Regions from separate parts of the Bacillus sp. JJ1503 genome, predicted to be linked through region 4. Evidence: riboswitches for the same ligand, from Rfam matches in the RefSeq annotation. Region 4 holds a riboswitch; each other region holds the start of a gene.

Region 1 (3,998 bases), on a different contig from region 4:
TACAGGGAGAGGAGCACAATTTTTATCAACCTTAATAATAGCCAGGTCATATTGCTGATGATATTTAATGAAATTTCCTGTTAGATATTCTTCGGTTTCATTCTCGTAGAGCACCGAAAAAAGATGACCGCCCGCAACCACATGCAGATTCGTTAAGATATACCCTTTGCTATGAATGACAACACCAGAGCCGCTGCATAATATTTTATTATGCTCATCAAAACTTTTAATCATGACTACGGAGTTCGATAGACCTGCCAGCTCCTCATAGCTGAATTCTCTGCTCTTAGTTGGAATTTGTTTCAGATTTTCTTTAGCAGAGATGCTTGAAGGTGCTGTCAAATCAGGAATAGTTATCTGATCTGAATTCAGTGTGCTGAATTTATATAAAGTTGAGAATTTTTCTATCTCAGGATACAAATGAACCATATCTTCTTTCGGGTTCATATAGCAAATATCACAGCCAAGACGGGACAGGAAATACAAGAATAATAGCTCATGAAGCTTAATATCTCCGATAAAAACCACTTTTGGAGATATGCTTGTACCTTCAAAAAGCTTAGGTAAATAAATTTCTATCCAATTCAAAAATTTAACTGCAAAGTTTTTAATTTGTGTGTCATTGGATTGTGGATGCAATGTTCTATACTTGGACAGAATCTCCACAAAAATAAGTTTTTTTGTCCATTCAAGGCTATCGTTATTTAATTGGCTGCAAAGGGGTGTTTGATGAAGTAAATGAGGATTCATGACAGCAACATTGGTGATTGCATCCCATTCCTCCCAAACCTTTGTAAGTCTGGAAATTTCATTTTTGTTTGAAATACCTTCAAGTCGCTGCAGTCGTAAGTAAGGAACAGCCGGCACACTTGATGAAAAACAGCGGTCTATTTTCAGAATGTTTTCAATGTAATGCTGAACAGTGTCAGGAATTCCGATGTACCTAAGAAAAATAACTTCTTTCGTAACGGCAGAATGATCAATTTTGCTAAGGAACATAAAATCTTCGAGAGGATTTCGTGTTTCTTTCAATTTAAACTTTAAAGGCTTAGTTCTCACTATCATATCCATACTCCCGATTCAAATAGTTATCTAGTGTAATTATAATTTAATTTTGCAAAAGTTCCTAGTTTAAAAGGAAAATATTGGGGTGAAATGAAGTGGAAGTAGGGGAAAGAGATAAAATAAAGTTCTAGGACTGGAACGATGCTTTCCGTAGAAATTATTTGAATGAGTTACTATTAAAAACAAATAATCACTATGGAACCTATTTAATACATTATATGACTGATTTTGTAACAGGGGAAAATAAAAGGACGGACGGCCTTTTACTTCAAAGAATGAAAAAGTGGGCCTAAATTAGTCATTTTTCTAAATCTTGTTGACAATATGATTAAATGAGAGTAAAGTTTGTATCTAAGGAATTTGAAAAATTAAATAGTTTATCTCTTATCAAGAGTAGCTGAGGGACTGGCCCGATGAAGCTCGGCAACCGTCTATGTTTAATAGATTGGTGCTAAATCCTGCAAAACATTCATTGTTTTGAAAGATAAGAGAGGATTTTTATGTATACATAAAGCCTCTCTTTTTTGATGGAGAGGCTTTTTATTTTTTCTTCTTCCAATACAACTACACAGGAGGAACAATAAAGTGAAGAAGTTTGGAATGGTTTTAGCATTACTTGGTATGACATTGTTTATTGCTGCTTGCAGTAAAGAAAGCAGCGGGGCACTGAACGAGAAGAAGCTAGTCATTGGAGCAACGGACGGTCCGCATGCTCAAATATTGGAAGTGGTTAAAGAAGTGGCTGCAGAAGACGGACTTGAGTTGGAAATTAAATCTTTTACTGACTACGTCCTTCCAAATACAGCTTTAGATGAAGGCGACTTAGATGTTAACAGCTATCAGCATAAGCCTTTTCTTGAAAAATTTAATGATGATCATGGAACTACATTAGTACCAGTTGGGAAAACGATTCTTAATCCAATGGGGATTTACTCAGAAAAATATAAAAGCTTTGAAGATCTTCCAGACGGAGCGAAATTTGGTCTGCCAAACGATCCGACAAATGGAGCACGTGCACTTTTCATCTTACAAGAAAATGGCCACATTAAGCTTGAAGAAGGCAAAGAAGAAACAGCCTCTATTCATGATGTGGTGGAAAATCCAAAGAATCTTGAGTTCATTGAACTTGACGCAGCACAAATTCCAAAACAATTAGGCGAAGTCGATGCTGCAGCCATTAATACAAACTTTGCAATCGCTGCGGGTCTTTATCCGAAAGAAGATGCATTTATTTTAGAATCAACTAACTCTCCATATGTGAATTATATTGTTGTCAGAGCGGAAAACGAAAACGATCCTGTCGTTAAAAAATTGGTGAACGCTTATCAGAGTGAAAAAGTTAAAAAATTCATCGAAGAAGAATTCCGCGGATCCATCATCCCTGGTTTTTAATAGAAATTTATGAAAGCAGTCCAAGAAGGCGAGTTTATTGGACAGGTTTTCGGTATTTTGATGAAAGCTGTCCAAGAAAGTGAGTTTCCTGGACAGGATATTGAGATTTCGATAAAAGCTGTCCAATAAAGATAGTTTCCTGGACAGACTTTCGGTAATTTGATAGAAGTTGTCCAAGAAAGTGAGTTTGCTAGACAGGTTTTCGGTCAAGCAAAGATAGCTCAGAAAGGAAAAGCCCCCATGATTATATTAGAACATGTTTCAAAATCCTTTGAGTCGAAAAAAGGGATTGTCAAAGCAGTTAAAGATGTGAATCTTCATGTGAAAAAAGGTGAAATTCATGGGGTGATCGGCTATAGCGGTGCTGGTAAGAGCACATTGATACGCTGTGTAAATTTATTGGAGAAGCCTACGAGCGGAAAAGTATTTATTGGCGGCAAAGAAGCTACTTCTTTGTCGCTCAACCAATTGCGCGATGTCCGAAAAAGAATCGGCATGATTTTCCAAGGTTTCAACCTCCTAAAAACAGCCACCGTATATGATAATATCGCCATCCCCCTAAAATTATTAGGCTACAACAAAACAGAAACAAATGACCGTGTTATCAAATATTTGGATATCGTTGGACTGGCTGATAAGCATCAATCATATCCAAGCCAACTTTCCGGCGGGCAAAAGCAGCGGGTTGCGATTGCCCGTGCACTTGCCCAAGAGCCTGAAATTTTACTAAGTGATGAAGCAACAAGTGCCCTTGATCCTGAGACAACGGATTCAATCCTGGAATTACTTTTAAAAATCAATCAAGAACTAGGGATTACTATTCTGCTGATCACACATGAAATGAATGTTATCCAAAAAATCTGTGACCATGTATCTGTCATGGAAAATGGTGAAGTTGTTGAACAAGGCTCGACAATCAATTTATTTACAAAGCCTCAACAACAGACTACGAAGAAGTTTTTAAATACAATCAGTCAGCGTAAACTGTCACCTTCCTTAATCAGCCAGCTTAATGTAACCGGCAAGGTTTCCCGTCTCACTTTTGTCGGAGAAAGTACGGGACAACCGCTTTTGGCGAGAGTAAGCCAGCAATTTAAAGTTCAGCCGAATATTTTAACTGCGAATATTCTTGAATTGAAAAACGGCATTGTCGGCAATATTGTTGTCCATCTCATTGGTGAACAGCATGATGTGGATGATTCATTGAAGTATTTACAAAATCATGGTGTTGGCATCGAGGAATTGGAGGGATAAGAGTATGTCTGAATTTACTGATAAATGGTTTCCGATTATCTGGAAATCCGTGCTGGAAACATTCCAAATGGTTGGCGTTTCTATGGTATTCGCGATCTTAATCGGTATCCCATTAGGGGTTTTACTTGTTTTAACACGTCCTGGCCAAGCTTGGCAAAATCAATGGATCTATCAAATATTGAATTTAGTCATTAATATTTTGCGCTCGGTTCCATTTATTATATTATTAATTTTCATTTTTCCATTTACAAAATTCATTGTTGGCACGACGATTGGCGTAAAAGGCG
Region 2 (3,998 bases), on a different contig from region 4:
GTTCATAAATCCAACACTTCACCTTTGAACCATTATCCATTTCAAATAACGGAGGAACTTCTTTGCATCTTTCATGCGCAAATGAGCATCTTGGTGCAAACCTGCAACCAGCAGGCATTTTACCCGGAGCTGGAACAATTCCAGGAATGGAAGATAGATATTCTTTCTGTTCATTAATATCCGGCAATGAGGCTAGAAGCCCTTTCGTGTAAGGGTGGCGTGCCTTATCGAAAAGATCAACAACTTGCGACTCTTCTACAACCTCTCCCGCATACATAACAATCACTCTGTCACACATCTCCGCCACAACTCCGAGATCATGTGTGATGAGAACAATGGACATATGCAGCTGGTCTTGCAATTTCTTCATTAATTCTAAGATTTGCGCCTGGATTGTTACATCGAGAGCCGTTGTAGGCTCGTCTGCTATAAGGACTTCCGGATTACAGGAAAGAGCCATTGCAATCATCACTCTTTGACGCATCCCTCCAGAAAGCTGGTGAGGATATTCATTCAGTACTTGTTCCGGTCTTGGAATACCGACAAGTTTAAGCATTTCCAAAGCGCGGTCTCTCGCCTCTTTTTTCGAGATGCTTTCGTGGTTTAAAACCATTTCATTTATTTGATCCCCAATCCTGTGGACCGGGTTCAATGAGCTCATTGGCTCCTGGAAAATCATCGAAATCTTTTTCCCGCGGATTTTCCTCCAATCCTTCTTGGCGAAATCCTTGAAATTTAGGCTGCCGAGGCGAATATTTCCTTCAAGCCTCTCAACGCCTGGAGGTAAAAGACCCATTAATGAAAGAGACGTCATACTTTTTCCGCAGCCCGATTCTCCAACAATTCCAAGTGTTTCACCTTTACGGAGGTGGAAGCTTATTCCATTCACAATGGCTATCTTCCGATTATCTTCATCTTTAATTCCAACTTTTAGCTCGTCTACTTCTAAAACTTTTTGAACCATTATGACACTCCTAACGGTTTCATTATTTGAAATGCGATTTCATTTTTTTGATAATTTAAATTTTACATAAGAATCCCCCAATTTTCAATAGTTTTTAATTAATAAATATTAATTGATTGATATAATAAGGGGAACCCTCTTGTTTCTTTCATTCATGCAGAAAAGTTGTACGAAGATGGTGAAATTGCAGGGGAGTTGTTTTAATATCATCATTAATCATAGTGGTTGTCTGAAAAGTAGAAATCCCCTAAAAAGTAAAAATGTATTATGTTGATATATCAAAACTTCATAAAATATAAGGGGCATTCTAAAGTTCGAAATACGATTTTCTGGATTCTCTCGTTGGTTTCTCTGCTTGGTTTTGCAGGAATAGCGGTCGTTAGTGTGGATGGATTGACCGTACATCAGCAAGAGCGTAATTGCCAAAGCAACCTTTATATTGACGTAACCCCTTTAAATCGATATGATAATAAATAATTTCATAATTGCTAATCTTCTTATCAAGAGAGGTGGAGGGACTGACCCTGCGAAGCCTCGGCAACCAGCATATGTATGCACGGTGCCAATTTCAGAGGAATGATCACAATTCCGAAGATGAGAAGGTGGAACGGATTTTGTTATTTCATTCTTGCTCCCCCTTCTGTCTTTATATGCAGAGGGGGTTTTTTATTTTTCCATCTATGGCAATTTGCCTTATTCATAGCAAATTGACTACAAATTAACAGGAGGAATGCATACATGTCAGCCATTCATATTGCATTATTAGGATACGGTACCGTTGGGAAGGGTGTCTATCAGACTGTCCAATCACATCAGAAGAAGCTCCAAGCCCTATTTGGGAAAAAAGTGAAGATCGTTGGAATTCTTGTGAAAAATATAAATAAACATAACAAACCGGATAAGGATGTTCTTTTAACCGATGACTTCGAAAAAATCATTACACTTGAACAGCTTGATGTAGTGATTGATGCCATTGTTGGAAAAGAGCCAAGCTTTTCCTATTTGCAGCAGGCAATTAAACGGGGTTGCCAAGTTATTACGGCTAACAAGGAAATGTTTGCCCATCACGGGGAGCAATTAAAACAGTTAGCAAGTGAAAATGGTGTTTCGCTCGGCTTTGAAGCAACGGTCGCTGGCGGGATTCCTGTAATCCAAACACTTAAGCAATTGCTAAATGTAAACAACATCGAAAAAGTTCAAGGCATTCTTAACGGAACCTCTAATTTTATTTTGACAAAAATGAGAGAAGAAAACTTACCATTTGTGTCAGCATTGAAGCTAGCACAGGAAAAAGGCTATGCCGAAGCGGATCCAACCAATGATGTAGACGGCTATGATGCCTTCTACAAAGCGGTGATCTTAAGTGAGATTGCATTTGGGGAGGCACCGAACTGGGATGAGTCGATCAGAGAGGGAATTCGGGGAATCACTCCTGAGCAAATTGAAATCTTTTCATCATTAGGGTTTCGCTTTAAACATGTCGCCTCGATTGAACGAACTTCTAGTGGAATTCTCTGCACCGTAAAACCTGTACTTGTGAATGAACAGCATCCCTTTTACCATGTGGAAGGTGTCCAAAATGCTGTTTCCATTGACGGGGATATTGTTGGGAATATTAGCCTTCAAGGTCCAGGGGCGGGAATGCTTCCAACAGCAAGCGCGATAATCGAGGACTTGGCACATATCAATAAAGAAAGCTCACCTCGGGCATATACCAAACAAAAGATAGAAGGAAATGAGGCTCCTACTCTTTCTTTTTGGGCAATCGGCGGTGATGTAAATGCCTCGATTCTGCCCACTCCTATTGAAGTAATTGAAAGAATTCATCCAAATGTATTAATCGTTCGAGCACCTGAAGAGGCCATATACGCGATTCATTTGCCAAATGTGCATGTCTATCAAATTCTTGGGGATGTGGCGTTTAGGGGTGTGGTTGTGAGTTAGGAATAGTTGATTTTTGAATTAAAAACAGGAGGGACACTTTAAGCTGTTGCTCCTGGTTTTTAATTTTGAGTGATGAATGAATTTCATAATTTCAATCCCTTGTCTCCCAAGCAATTCAAGGCATGAAAAAAGGAGCACCTCCCCAAATTCTTGTATAATGTAAGTGATTAATTAAGAACATTTTTATCTTTACCCCCGCACTAACTTTCACTTATTTGATGAAGCTTATCCTTTAAGAATGGATAAAGATCGACAGCCAAATGAATGTTTAGAAATTGGTGACTATCCGAAAGGTTTATTGAAAGTATTTCTTCGATTCTTTTTAATCGATAGGTGAGCGTATTCGTATGGACATGGATGGATTCCGCTGCTTCTTTTACATTTTGGTTATGTTCAAAATAGGCGAAAAGCGACGGGAGTAACTCACCTTTTCGGGCTTGGTCATAAGCTATAAGCGGGCCGAGCACTTCGTTGAGGAAATCAATGAGATCCTCCTCTGAATTTTGGAAAAGAAGCCTGTGAACACCGAGGTCTTTATAACTGATGACTTCCCCTTTTTTCCCATAGCTATGAAGAATTTGAAGACATTTTGCTGCTTCCTGCATGGATTTGGATGCCTTCAATAAACTCGAATGAATTCTTCCAATCCCAATAGAAATGGTCGTTCCCCAATTTTTCAAATGAATTTCCTGCTGAAAGTTCGATATGAGCTGCTTAACCTGGTGAAGCGCATAGGTGCTCGGCACCTTTGACTGAAAGGTTAAAAGAAGAACAATTTGATCTTGACTGCCTACGGCAATCCCATTCAAATTATTATTTAAAAGCGCACCATTTGCCATTTGAACGAGATGGCGAGTAATGCTGTTTCGCTTTTGCTTGTTATCTAATTCGTCAATTCGTATAATGAGCGTCATGTAGTCAGCCATTGGGTCAAAATTCATCTGTTTTGCCTTTTGTAAAATAGAATGATTCATTTTACCAGAAAACAAAACATCAATAAATTCTTCGTTTAATCTTTCCTGTGCATCAAAAATAGCCTGTTCCTTCACCATTTCAAGAGAAATGACGGTACACGCATGCTCTAATGCGG
Region 3 (3,998 bases), on a different contig from region 4:
TTATGCGAAATTGTTTGGAAAACTACTGTAGCATACGCAATGGCTATACCAGTTAAGACCATGGCAATGACCTTAACTCCTCTTCGCGGCAATGCATAATCGAAGCTTCCATTTAAATCATGAAATAAATAAATGCAGCAAAACATAATCGCTATTACGGCGAGTATGATCATTTTTATAGAATTACGCATACGCCTTCCTCCTAAAGAGTAAATAGAGGAAGATTCCGCTGCCAATGACTCCGACCATCAAGCTAATCGAGATCTCATACGGGTAAATAATAACCCTTCCCAGTATGTCACACACAAGCAGGAACGAGGAGCCAAGCAATGCTGTATGTGGCAAGGTCTTTTGCAAATGATCTCCTTTAAAAATTGAAACAATGTTTGGGATTATTAATCCAAGGAATGGAATCATTCCGACTGTTAGAACGACGGTAACCGTTATTAGTGCAACAAGAATAAGTCCAAAATTCACAACCCGTTTATAGGACATACCTAAGTTTTTCGAAAAATCTTCCCCCATACCTGCTACCGTAAAGCGATTAGCAAATAAATAGGCCACCGCTAACAATGGAATCGTTATGTAAAGAAGCTCATATCGTCCCTTCATAATCATTGAAAAATCACCCTGGAGCCATGCAGACATATTTTGAATAACATCTGCCCGATAGGCAAAAAAAGTCGTAATCGAAGACAAGATGTTTCCAAACATTAAACCAACAAGCGGAATAAAGATTGCGTCCTTAAATTTAATTCGATCGAGCAATTGCATAAACAAAAGCGTGCCGGCAAGCGCAAATACAAAGGCTACAATCATTTTCTCAAGAAGGGACGCATTCGCAAACAACAGCATTGACACTAAAATCCCAAGTCTAGTGGCGTCAAGTGTGCCCGCTGTTGTAGGGGAAACAAATTTATTCCGGCTGAGTTGCTGCATAATTAACCCTGCAATACTCATCCCCGCTCCTGCAAATAGGATCGCTAATAATCTTGGCAATCGGCTGATAAGAAAGATTTGAGTTTCATCAGATTGCAGATTTAGCAAATCCTTCGGTGTAATATGGCTCACTCCAACAAATAAGGATAGGATTGAAAGTACAATGAGCGAGACGATAAGATATCTTTTTTTCATAACTATCTCCAATAAGTAAACATTTTCGTAAGTTTTAATGATACTGAAAATCATTATCACTAATACTCACAATTGTTATTATAGCAGGCAGGAAATGATTGTCAACGACTAATTGAAAGTAATTATCATTATCATAAGAATCGTGCTTAACTACTGCTTTTACTCATGATAAATTTATTAACTCCCCTAATCCTTTTTCACTTACACTACTTTTGTAGTGTTTTTCCAAAATTCTTTGACAACTTATCTTTACCATGCTAACATGGCTATTAAATTCAAAACATTTAAAAATATTAACAACTCTTATTCAGAGAGGTGGAGGGACTGGCCCTGTGAAGCCCGGCAACCATTCAATTACTTATTGAAAAGGTGCTAATTCCTGCAAAGCATATTGCTTTGGCAAATAAGAGAGGACTCCTTCAGTAGGAGTACAAGCCTCTCTTTTATTTTGAGAGGCTTTTATTTTTCCTTTAAAAAATTTAATAAACGAATGCATCAGGTGCTGTTAATTTTTTTCTCAGCTTAAAAGGGAAGTCCGGTGAAATTCCGACACGGTCCCGCCACTGTAATGGGGAGCAGCTTATCAGGAACCACTATTTCATTTGGAAATGGGAAGGGATAAGAAGCGATGAACCTAAGTCAGGAGACCTGCCTGTTGTATATGCTTGTACTCTACGAGGATATAGAGGGGAGTGAAGAATACGTGTTGAGAAAACCATTATGTCTCAACTCTAGTTAGCTATGCGTATGAATCTCTCTTTTCTACTTGAAAAGAGAGATTTTTTGTTGAGAAAAAATTAAAAATTAGGAGTGTAGGAAACGATGAGCCATGTAAGAAACTCGAATTTAGGTTATCCAAGAATTGGAGAAAAACGCGAATGGAAAAAAAGCCTCGAGCTGTATTGGGCAGGTCAATTAGAAAAAGACGAGTTTTTGAAGCAAATGGAACAAATTCGCCTTCAGCATCTGCAAAAGCAGATTGATCAAGGAATTGACTTAATCCCGGTTGGAGATTTTAGCTTGTATGATCATGTCCTTGATACAGCTGTCATGTTTGGATTAGTGCCAAAGCGTTTTGGCTATTCTGGAGGGAAAGTATCTCTAGAAACATATTTTAATATAGCGCGTGGAACGAAAGGTGCAGTTGCATCTGAAATGACGAAATGGTTTAACACTAACTATCACTATATTGTTCCAGAGCTGGACGAAGCTGAGCCTGCACTAGTAGAAAACCGTCCTCTCCAATTTTATAAAGAAGCTAAGCAAAAGCTTAATATTGAAGGTAAGCCTGTCATTTTGGGGCCTATTTCATTTGTTTCTTTGGCAAAAGGCTATAAAGCAAGTCAATTTAAGGAAAAGGTTAATCAATTCGTACCGCTTTATGCTGAAACTTTACGAGAACTTCAGGATGAAGGCGTAGAATGGGTACAAATAGACGAGCCGATCCTTTCCACTTCTATTTCAAAAGATTTAATGGCCTTATTTAAAAATGTTTATCAAGCATTGTATGAAGCAGCTCCACATGTAAAAGTCATTTTACAAACGTATTTTGAAGCCGTTGAATTTTATGAAGACATCATCTCCCTCCCTGTTCACGGCATTGGGTTTGATTTTGTACATGACCAAGGGAAAAATCTTGAAGCTTTGAAAAAGTATGGGTACCCAAAGGATAAGGTGCTTGCTGCTGGAATCATTGACGGCCGCAATATTTGGCGTGCCAACCTTGAAAAACAATATTCGTTCCTTGAAGAAATTGGACAGTTTGTTTCCAAAAATCGTTTGATCGCACAGCCTTCATCAAGCTTATTGCATGTACCTGTGACGGTTAAAAGCGAAGATGTACTCGATAAGATTCTAAGTGATGCATTATCATTTGCAGATGAAAAGCTGTATGAAGTCGTTACACTCTCAAAAGGGATTCATGATGGAAAAGAAGCAATACAGAATGACATTCTAAAAAGTACAAAATCTATTGCTTTATTAAATCAATCTTCTTTTCGAAACAATAAAGCAGTTCAAGAATCCATCCAATACTTACATGCCTATAAGGCAGAACGTGAAGCTCCTTTTCAAGTACGCCAGAGGCTTCAAGAGAAGACCTTCCAATTGCCGCTCTTGCCGACAACAACCATTGGAAGCTTTCCGCAGACACAGGAAGTAAGAAAACAACGATTAAAATGGCGTAAAGGCGAGTTAACAAATGCAGATTATAAACATTTTATTCAAGCTGAAATTAAAAAGTGGATTGAGATACAGGAAGAGCTTGGCATTGACGTACTGGTGCATGGAGAGTTTGAACGTACAGATATGGTCGAATATTTCGGGGAAAAATTAGATGGATTTGTATTCACAAAATTTGGCTGGGTGCAATCATATGGATCGCGTTGCGTAAAGCCGCCTCTTATTTACGGAGACGTATCATTTAAAGAGCCAATGACAGTTGAAGAAACCCTTTATGCCCAATCATTAACAGACAAGCCTGTAAAAGGTATGCTGACAGGTCCAATTACTATTTTAAACTGGTCGTTTGTACGTGACGATATTTCGCGATACGACGTTGCCAATCAAATTGCGCTTGCGCTTCGAAAAGAAATCGAAGAACTTGAAAAAAGCGGAATCCGTATGATTCAAGTTGATGAGCCGGCCATTCGTGAAGGGCTGCCATTAAAGCGTGAAAAGTGGGAGAGTTATCTTAGCGCAGCAGTCTATGCATTTAAGCTTGCAACGACAGCTGTACAAAATGAAACACAAATTCATACCCATATGTGTTACTCCGATTTTGAAGAAATTATTGACGCGATTCATGCCCTCGATGCAGATGTGATTTCAATCGAAACTTCAAGAAGTCACGGTGAACTTATTTA
Region 4 (3,998 bases):
GGTTGCAACTGCTCCGGAACATCATCTTGCTACCGTGTTATTATCGGCTAATATAGATGTATACACAGAGTTTTTGGATAAAGGATGAGAATCATTGCAGGAATGGTCACGGGAGGAATTTGAAAAGCTTATCAAGAATCACAAATCAGGTTTGGTATATCTTTATACTCCTTTATGCGGTACGTGTCAGCTAGCCAGTAAAATGTTAACAGTTATAGAACAACTGCTGCCTGATCATCTAATTGGGAAAGCCGATTTAAACTATATGTCTGAATTCGCTGAGCAGCTAGAGGTAGAAAGTGTGCCTTGCCTCATCATGATTAAAGATGGACATATTCAGGATAAACTGTACGCTTTTCATTCTGTTCCCTATTTATTAGATAGAATAAAGAGTGTTCTTTAAAATGCCAGGTCATTTTGCCTGGTATTTTTATTTTGGTTTTATTTTCTAAACATTCACTGATTATTTATTTACAAGTGCTTCCATATTTATGTATTATATTTAGGGATACGAAATATTTTTTCGAGGAGAAACTATATGACATTTTATAGAGAATGGGCAAGCCAGATTAAAGGATATAATCATAATATTAGGCAGGCCATCTGGGCAAATGTCTATACGCAGATTGGTTTTGGAATTTTTATGGTTATTTACAATTTTTACATTCGGGAGTTAGGCTTTACTGAAAGATTGAACGGTCAGGTCATCTCCATGACTGCATTGGCCACGGCTCTAATTCTTGTTCCTGCGGGCATTATGAGTGACCGGATGGGGAGAAAAAAAGCTATGCTCTTTGGAGCAACTGCAACTGGCATTGTGCTGTTATTTCGAGGTGTCATTGAAATCCAATCACTTCTGCTTTTGTTTGCCTTTTTAACGGGAATAACGTCTGCATTTCTTCAAGTTTCGCTTATCCCTTGGCTTGCTGAGAACTCTAAGTCTGAACAGCGGGTCCATTTATTTAGTATGCATTTCGCGGTTATGACAGGAGCTAATGTTATTGGAAATTTAAGCGGCGGAATCTTAACAGATTTATTTTCATTTTTTACAACATCATTGACTAGTATTCGAATTACACTAATAATTGGGGGTATTTTCTTTCTTATAGGTGTACTGCCAATTACACGATTTAAGGAAACTAGTTCTTCAACTGCCAAAATTCAAGAGAAGCAAACAACATATAAGAAGAAATTTTATAAAAGTGATGGCTTTAAAATGATAGGGCTTTTTGCAATTGCACAGCTTCTCATCGGAATTGGTGCTGGATTAGTGATTCCCTATCTCAATCTATATTTTGCAGATCGTTTTTCTGCTTCCAACTCAGCAATCGGTTTCATTATTTCAATGGGTCAGGCTGCAACAGCGGTTGCTATGATCATTGGACCAATTGTTGTTCGAAAGGTAGGGGAGGTGAAGGCTGTAGTCATTCTTCAACTCATGTCACTGCCATTTCTCCTTCTCACAGCATACACGGAAAATTTATTACTAGCCGCACTCGGATTTTTATTTAGACAGGCGTTGATGAATGCGGGAAACCCCATCCAAATGTCGCTCATGATGTCTAAAGTAGGTGACTCCTATAAAGGTTTAGCGAATTCTGTAAACCAAATGGTATTTAATTTAGGGTGGGCAACAATGGGCCCTGTATCTACAGGGATTGTGATAAAGTATGGGTCCTATTGGGGATATGCGCTTGTTTTTTCTATTACAGCTTCGTTATATCTAGTAGGATCGATTTATTTTTATCTAGTATTTAAGAACCATAATAAGACAAAAAAAGCGGTATCCACCGTTAATGCAGTTTAATACATGCAAATAAAAGATATATTTCTCGGGAAATGAAAGACAATGCTGAAAATAGTCGAGGCATTGTCTTTTTTTTGCTTTTATTGTGTCGAACAGAAATAAGAGGGATGTCGTTGCTTTTGTTGAATGTAGATACAGAAGAAAAAATAATATGTTCGTTTTAGAGGTGATGGAAATGGAAAAGATGGCTGCTTCATTTATTGAAGAGGTTAAGAGTAAATCGCATTTACAGAAATTGTTAGCTGATTCCTCCTTATTAATTTGTATCAAAGCCGGGGATATAGAGGTTCCGTTAAAATTTCTGGATGGCCATATTTCCATTTATCCAGATATTCAGAAACAACAATTTGATGCCATCATATCAGGATCTAAAGAAAGCATTCATGCCATTTTAACAGGAAATGAAAAATTAAGAGAGGCAATAAGGTGGAAGAAGGTATCAGTCGATTCAACCTTCCGTAAAATATTGCTGTTAGAATCTCTTTTCATTTTATGTAAAAAATAATTATTAAATCAGAAATTTCTAAAATATACCTTGACTGCCTAAAATCAATATGATAGTATCGCTATAATAACTTAAGTATAACAATTAAATATTCTTATCAAGAGAGGTGGAGGGACTGGCCCTACGAAGCCCGGCAACCGGTATTTACACGGTGCCAATTCCAGCAGAGTAATTGCTCTGATAGATAAGAAGAGATGATATCAACCCTCTTCTTATGAAGAGGGTTTTTTCAACTCTTCTTTTATAAGTAAAAGAATTAGTAAATCAAACATTTGCACATGAAAAAGGGAGAGATGAAAAATGTCAGAAAAACAAAAGAACTATCGATTTGAGACATTAGGTGTACATGGGGGCCTTCAGCCGGATCCTGTAACAGGGGCAAGAGCTGTGCCAATTTACCAAAACAATGCTTATCAATTTAAAAACACAGAACATGCAGCTAATTTATTTGGCTTGAAGGAAACTGGGTATATTTATACTCGTATTCACAACCCAACTACTACAGTTTTTGAAGAAAGGGTTGCCTTGTTAGAAGGGGGAGTTGGTGCCCTAGCGGTGGCTAGCGGAATGGCCGCCATTACACTAGCCATTTTGAACATTGCTGAAGCTGGGGATGAAATTGTTTCAGCCTCGAACCTTTATGGGGGAACTTATAATCTGTTTGCTGTGACACTGCCTAAATACGGCATTAAAGTAAAATTTGTCGACCCTGAGGATCCTGAAAACTTCCGAAAAGCGATTACTGAAAAAACAAAGGCTGTCTTTGCTGAAACGATTGGAAATCCAAGCTTAAAGGTGTTAGATATCGAAAAGGTAGCGGAAATCGCACACGAGAATGGGGTTCCACTTATTATTGACAATACATTCGCGACTCCATATTTATGCAGACCGATAGAATTTGGAGCGGATATTGTCGTCCACTCCGCTACAAAATGGCTGCTGGGAAATGGAACAACAACTGGAGGAATCATTGTAGACGGTGGAAAGTTCGATTGGAATTCTCCTAAATTCCCTGGATTCACTCAGCCAGACCCAAGCTATAATAACCTTGTGTATAGTGAGGCATTAGGTGCCGTTGCCTATATTATTAAAGCTAGAGTTCAACTTCTTAGAGACCTTGGTCCTGCATTAAGCCCGCAAAATGCGTTCCAATTTACACTTGGACTTGAAACACTTCATGTGCGGATGAAGGAGCATATTGCTAATACGAAGAAAGTGGTAGAATATTTAGAAGCTCATCCAGCTATTAATTGGGTTCTGTATCCTGGAAGTGACAATCATCCGGATAAAGCATTAGCGGATAAGTATTTGCCGAAGGGTGCAGGTTCTGTAGTCGTATTTGGAATCGAAGGCGGAAGAGAAGCTGGAGCGGCTTTCATTAATAATCTTGAGCTATGGGCACATGTTGCAAACGTTGGCGATGCGAAAAGCTTAGTTATTCACCCGGCAAGTACAACGCATCAGCAGCTTGATACAGAAGGGCTTAAGGCAGCAGGCGTTCCTGAGGATCTAGTCCGCCTATCTATCGGAATTGAAAATGTTGAAGACCTTATTGAAGATTTAGAGCAAGCAATTGAGGCAGCAACAGGTATTGCCTCGCTAACTGCAAAAGCATAATTATTTAAGGCATAAAATATAAGTAAAAAGATATATAATTCCAATTTTTTACCGTTGACGCCCTCTTTA

What was found. Region 4 has a riboswitch for S-adenosylmethionine ahead of V7149_RS12575 (O-acetylhomoserine aminocarboxypropyltransferase/cysteine synthase family protein). Riboswitches for the same ligand answer to the same signal wherever they lie in the genome.
Region 1: it holds a riboswitch for S-adenosylmethionine, as region 4 does, so the genes downstream of both, V7149_RS07350 (MetQ/NlpA family ABC transporter substrate-binding protein) here and V7149_RS12575 (O-acetylhomoserine aminocarboxypropyltransferase/cysteine synthase family protein) in region 4, are expected to answer to the same signal.
Region 2: it holds a riboswitch for S-adenosylmethionine, as region 4 does, so the genes downstream of both, V7149_RS08325 (homoserine dehydrogenase) here and V7149_RS12575 (O-acetylhomoserine aminocarboxypropyltransferase/cysteine synthase family protein) in region 4, are expected to answer to the same signal.
Region 3: it holds a riboswitch for S-adenosylmethionine, as region 4 does, so the genes downstream of both, metE (5-methyltetrahydropteroyltriglutamate--homocysteine S-methyltransferase) here and V7149_RS12575 (O-acetylhomoserine aminocarboxypropyltransferase/cysteine synthase family protein) in region 4, are expected to answer to the same signal.

What each region holds. Positions count from the first base shown of each region.
Region 1 covers NZ_JBALOZ010000079.1:2,978-6,975, reverse strand. The annotation lists gene V7149_RS07355 (trypsin-like peptidase domain-containing protein) at 1-1,065, opposite strand, end outside; SAM riboswitch class I at 1,447-1,556, shown strand; gene V7149_RS07350 (MetQ/NlpA family ABC transporter substrate-binding protein) at 1,651-2,457, shown strand; gene V7149_RS07345 (methionine ABC transporter ATP-binding protein) at 2,698-3,711, shown strand; gene V7149_RS07340 (methionine ABC transporter permease) at 3,716-3,998, shown strand, end outside.
Region 2 covers NZ_JBALOZ010000087.1:26,594-30,591, forward strand. The annotation lists gene V7149_RS08320 (ABC transporter ATP-binding protein) at 1-964, opposite strand, end outside; SAM riboswitch class I at 1,459-1,565, shown strand; gene V7149_RS08325 (homoserine dehydrogenase) at 1,703-2,908, shown strand; gene V7149_RS08330 (helix-turn-helix domain-containing protein) at 3,109-3,998, opposite strand, start outside.
Region 3 covers NZ_JBALOZ010000113.1:8,155-12,152, forward strand. The annotation lists gene V7149_RS09970 (iron chelate uptake ABC transporter family permease subunit) at 1-191, opposite strand, end outside; gene V7149_RS09975 (ABC transporter permease) at 184-1,134, opposite strand; SAM riboswitch class I at 1,435-1,544, shown strand; cobalamin riboswitch at 1,615-1,804, shown strand; gene metE (5-methyltetrahydropteroyltriglutamate--homocysteine S-methyltransferase) at 1,957-3,998, shown strand, end outside.
Region 4 covers NZ_JBALOZ010000148.1:30-4,027, reverse strand. The annotation lists gene V7149_RS12595 (toprim domain-containing protein) at 1-88, shown strand, start outside; gene V7149_RS12590 (thioredoxin family protein) at 95-403, shown strand; gene V7149_RS12585 (MFS transporter) at 539-1,807, shown strand; gene V7149_RS12580 (hypothetical protein) at 1,959-2,312, shown strand; SAM riboswitch class I at 2,404-2,503, shown strand; gene V7149_RS12575 (O-acetylhomoserine aminocarboxypropyltransferase/cysteine synthase family protein) at 2,613-3,929, shown strand.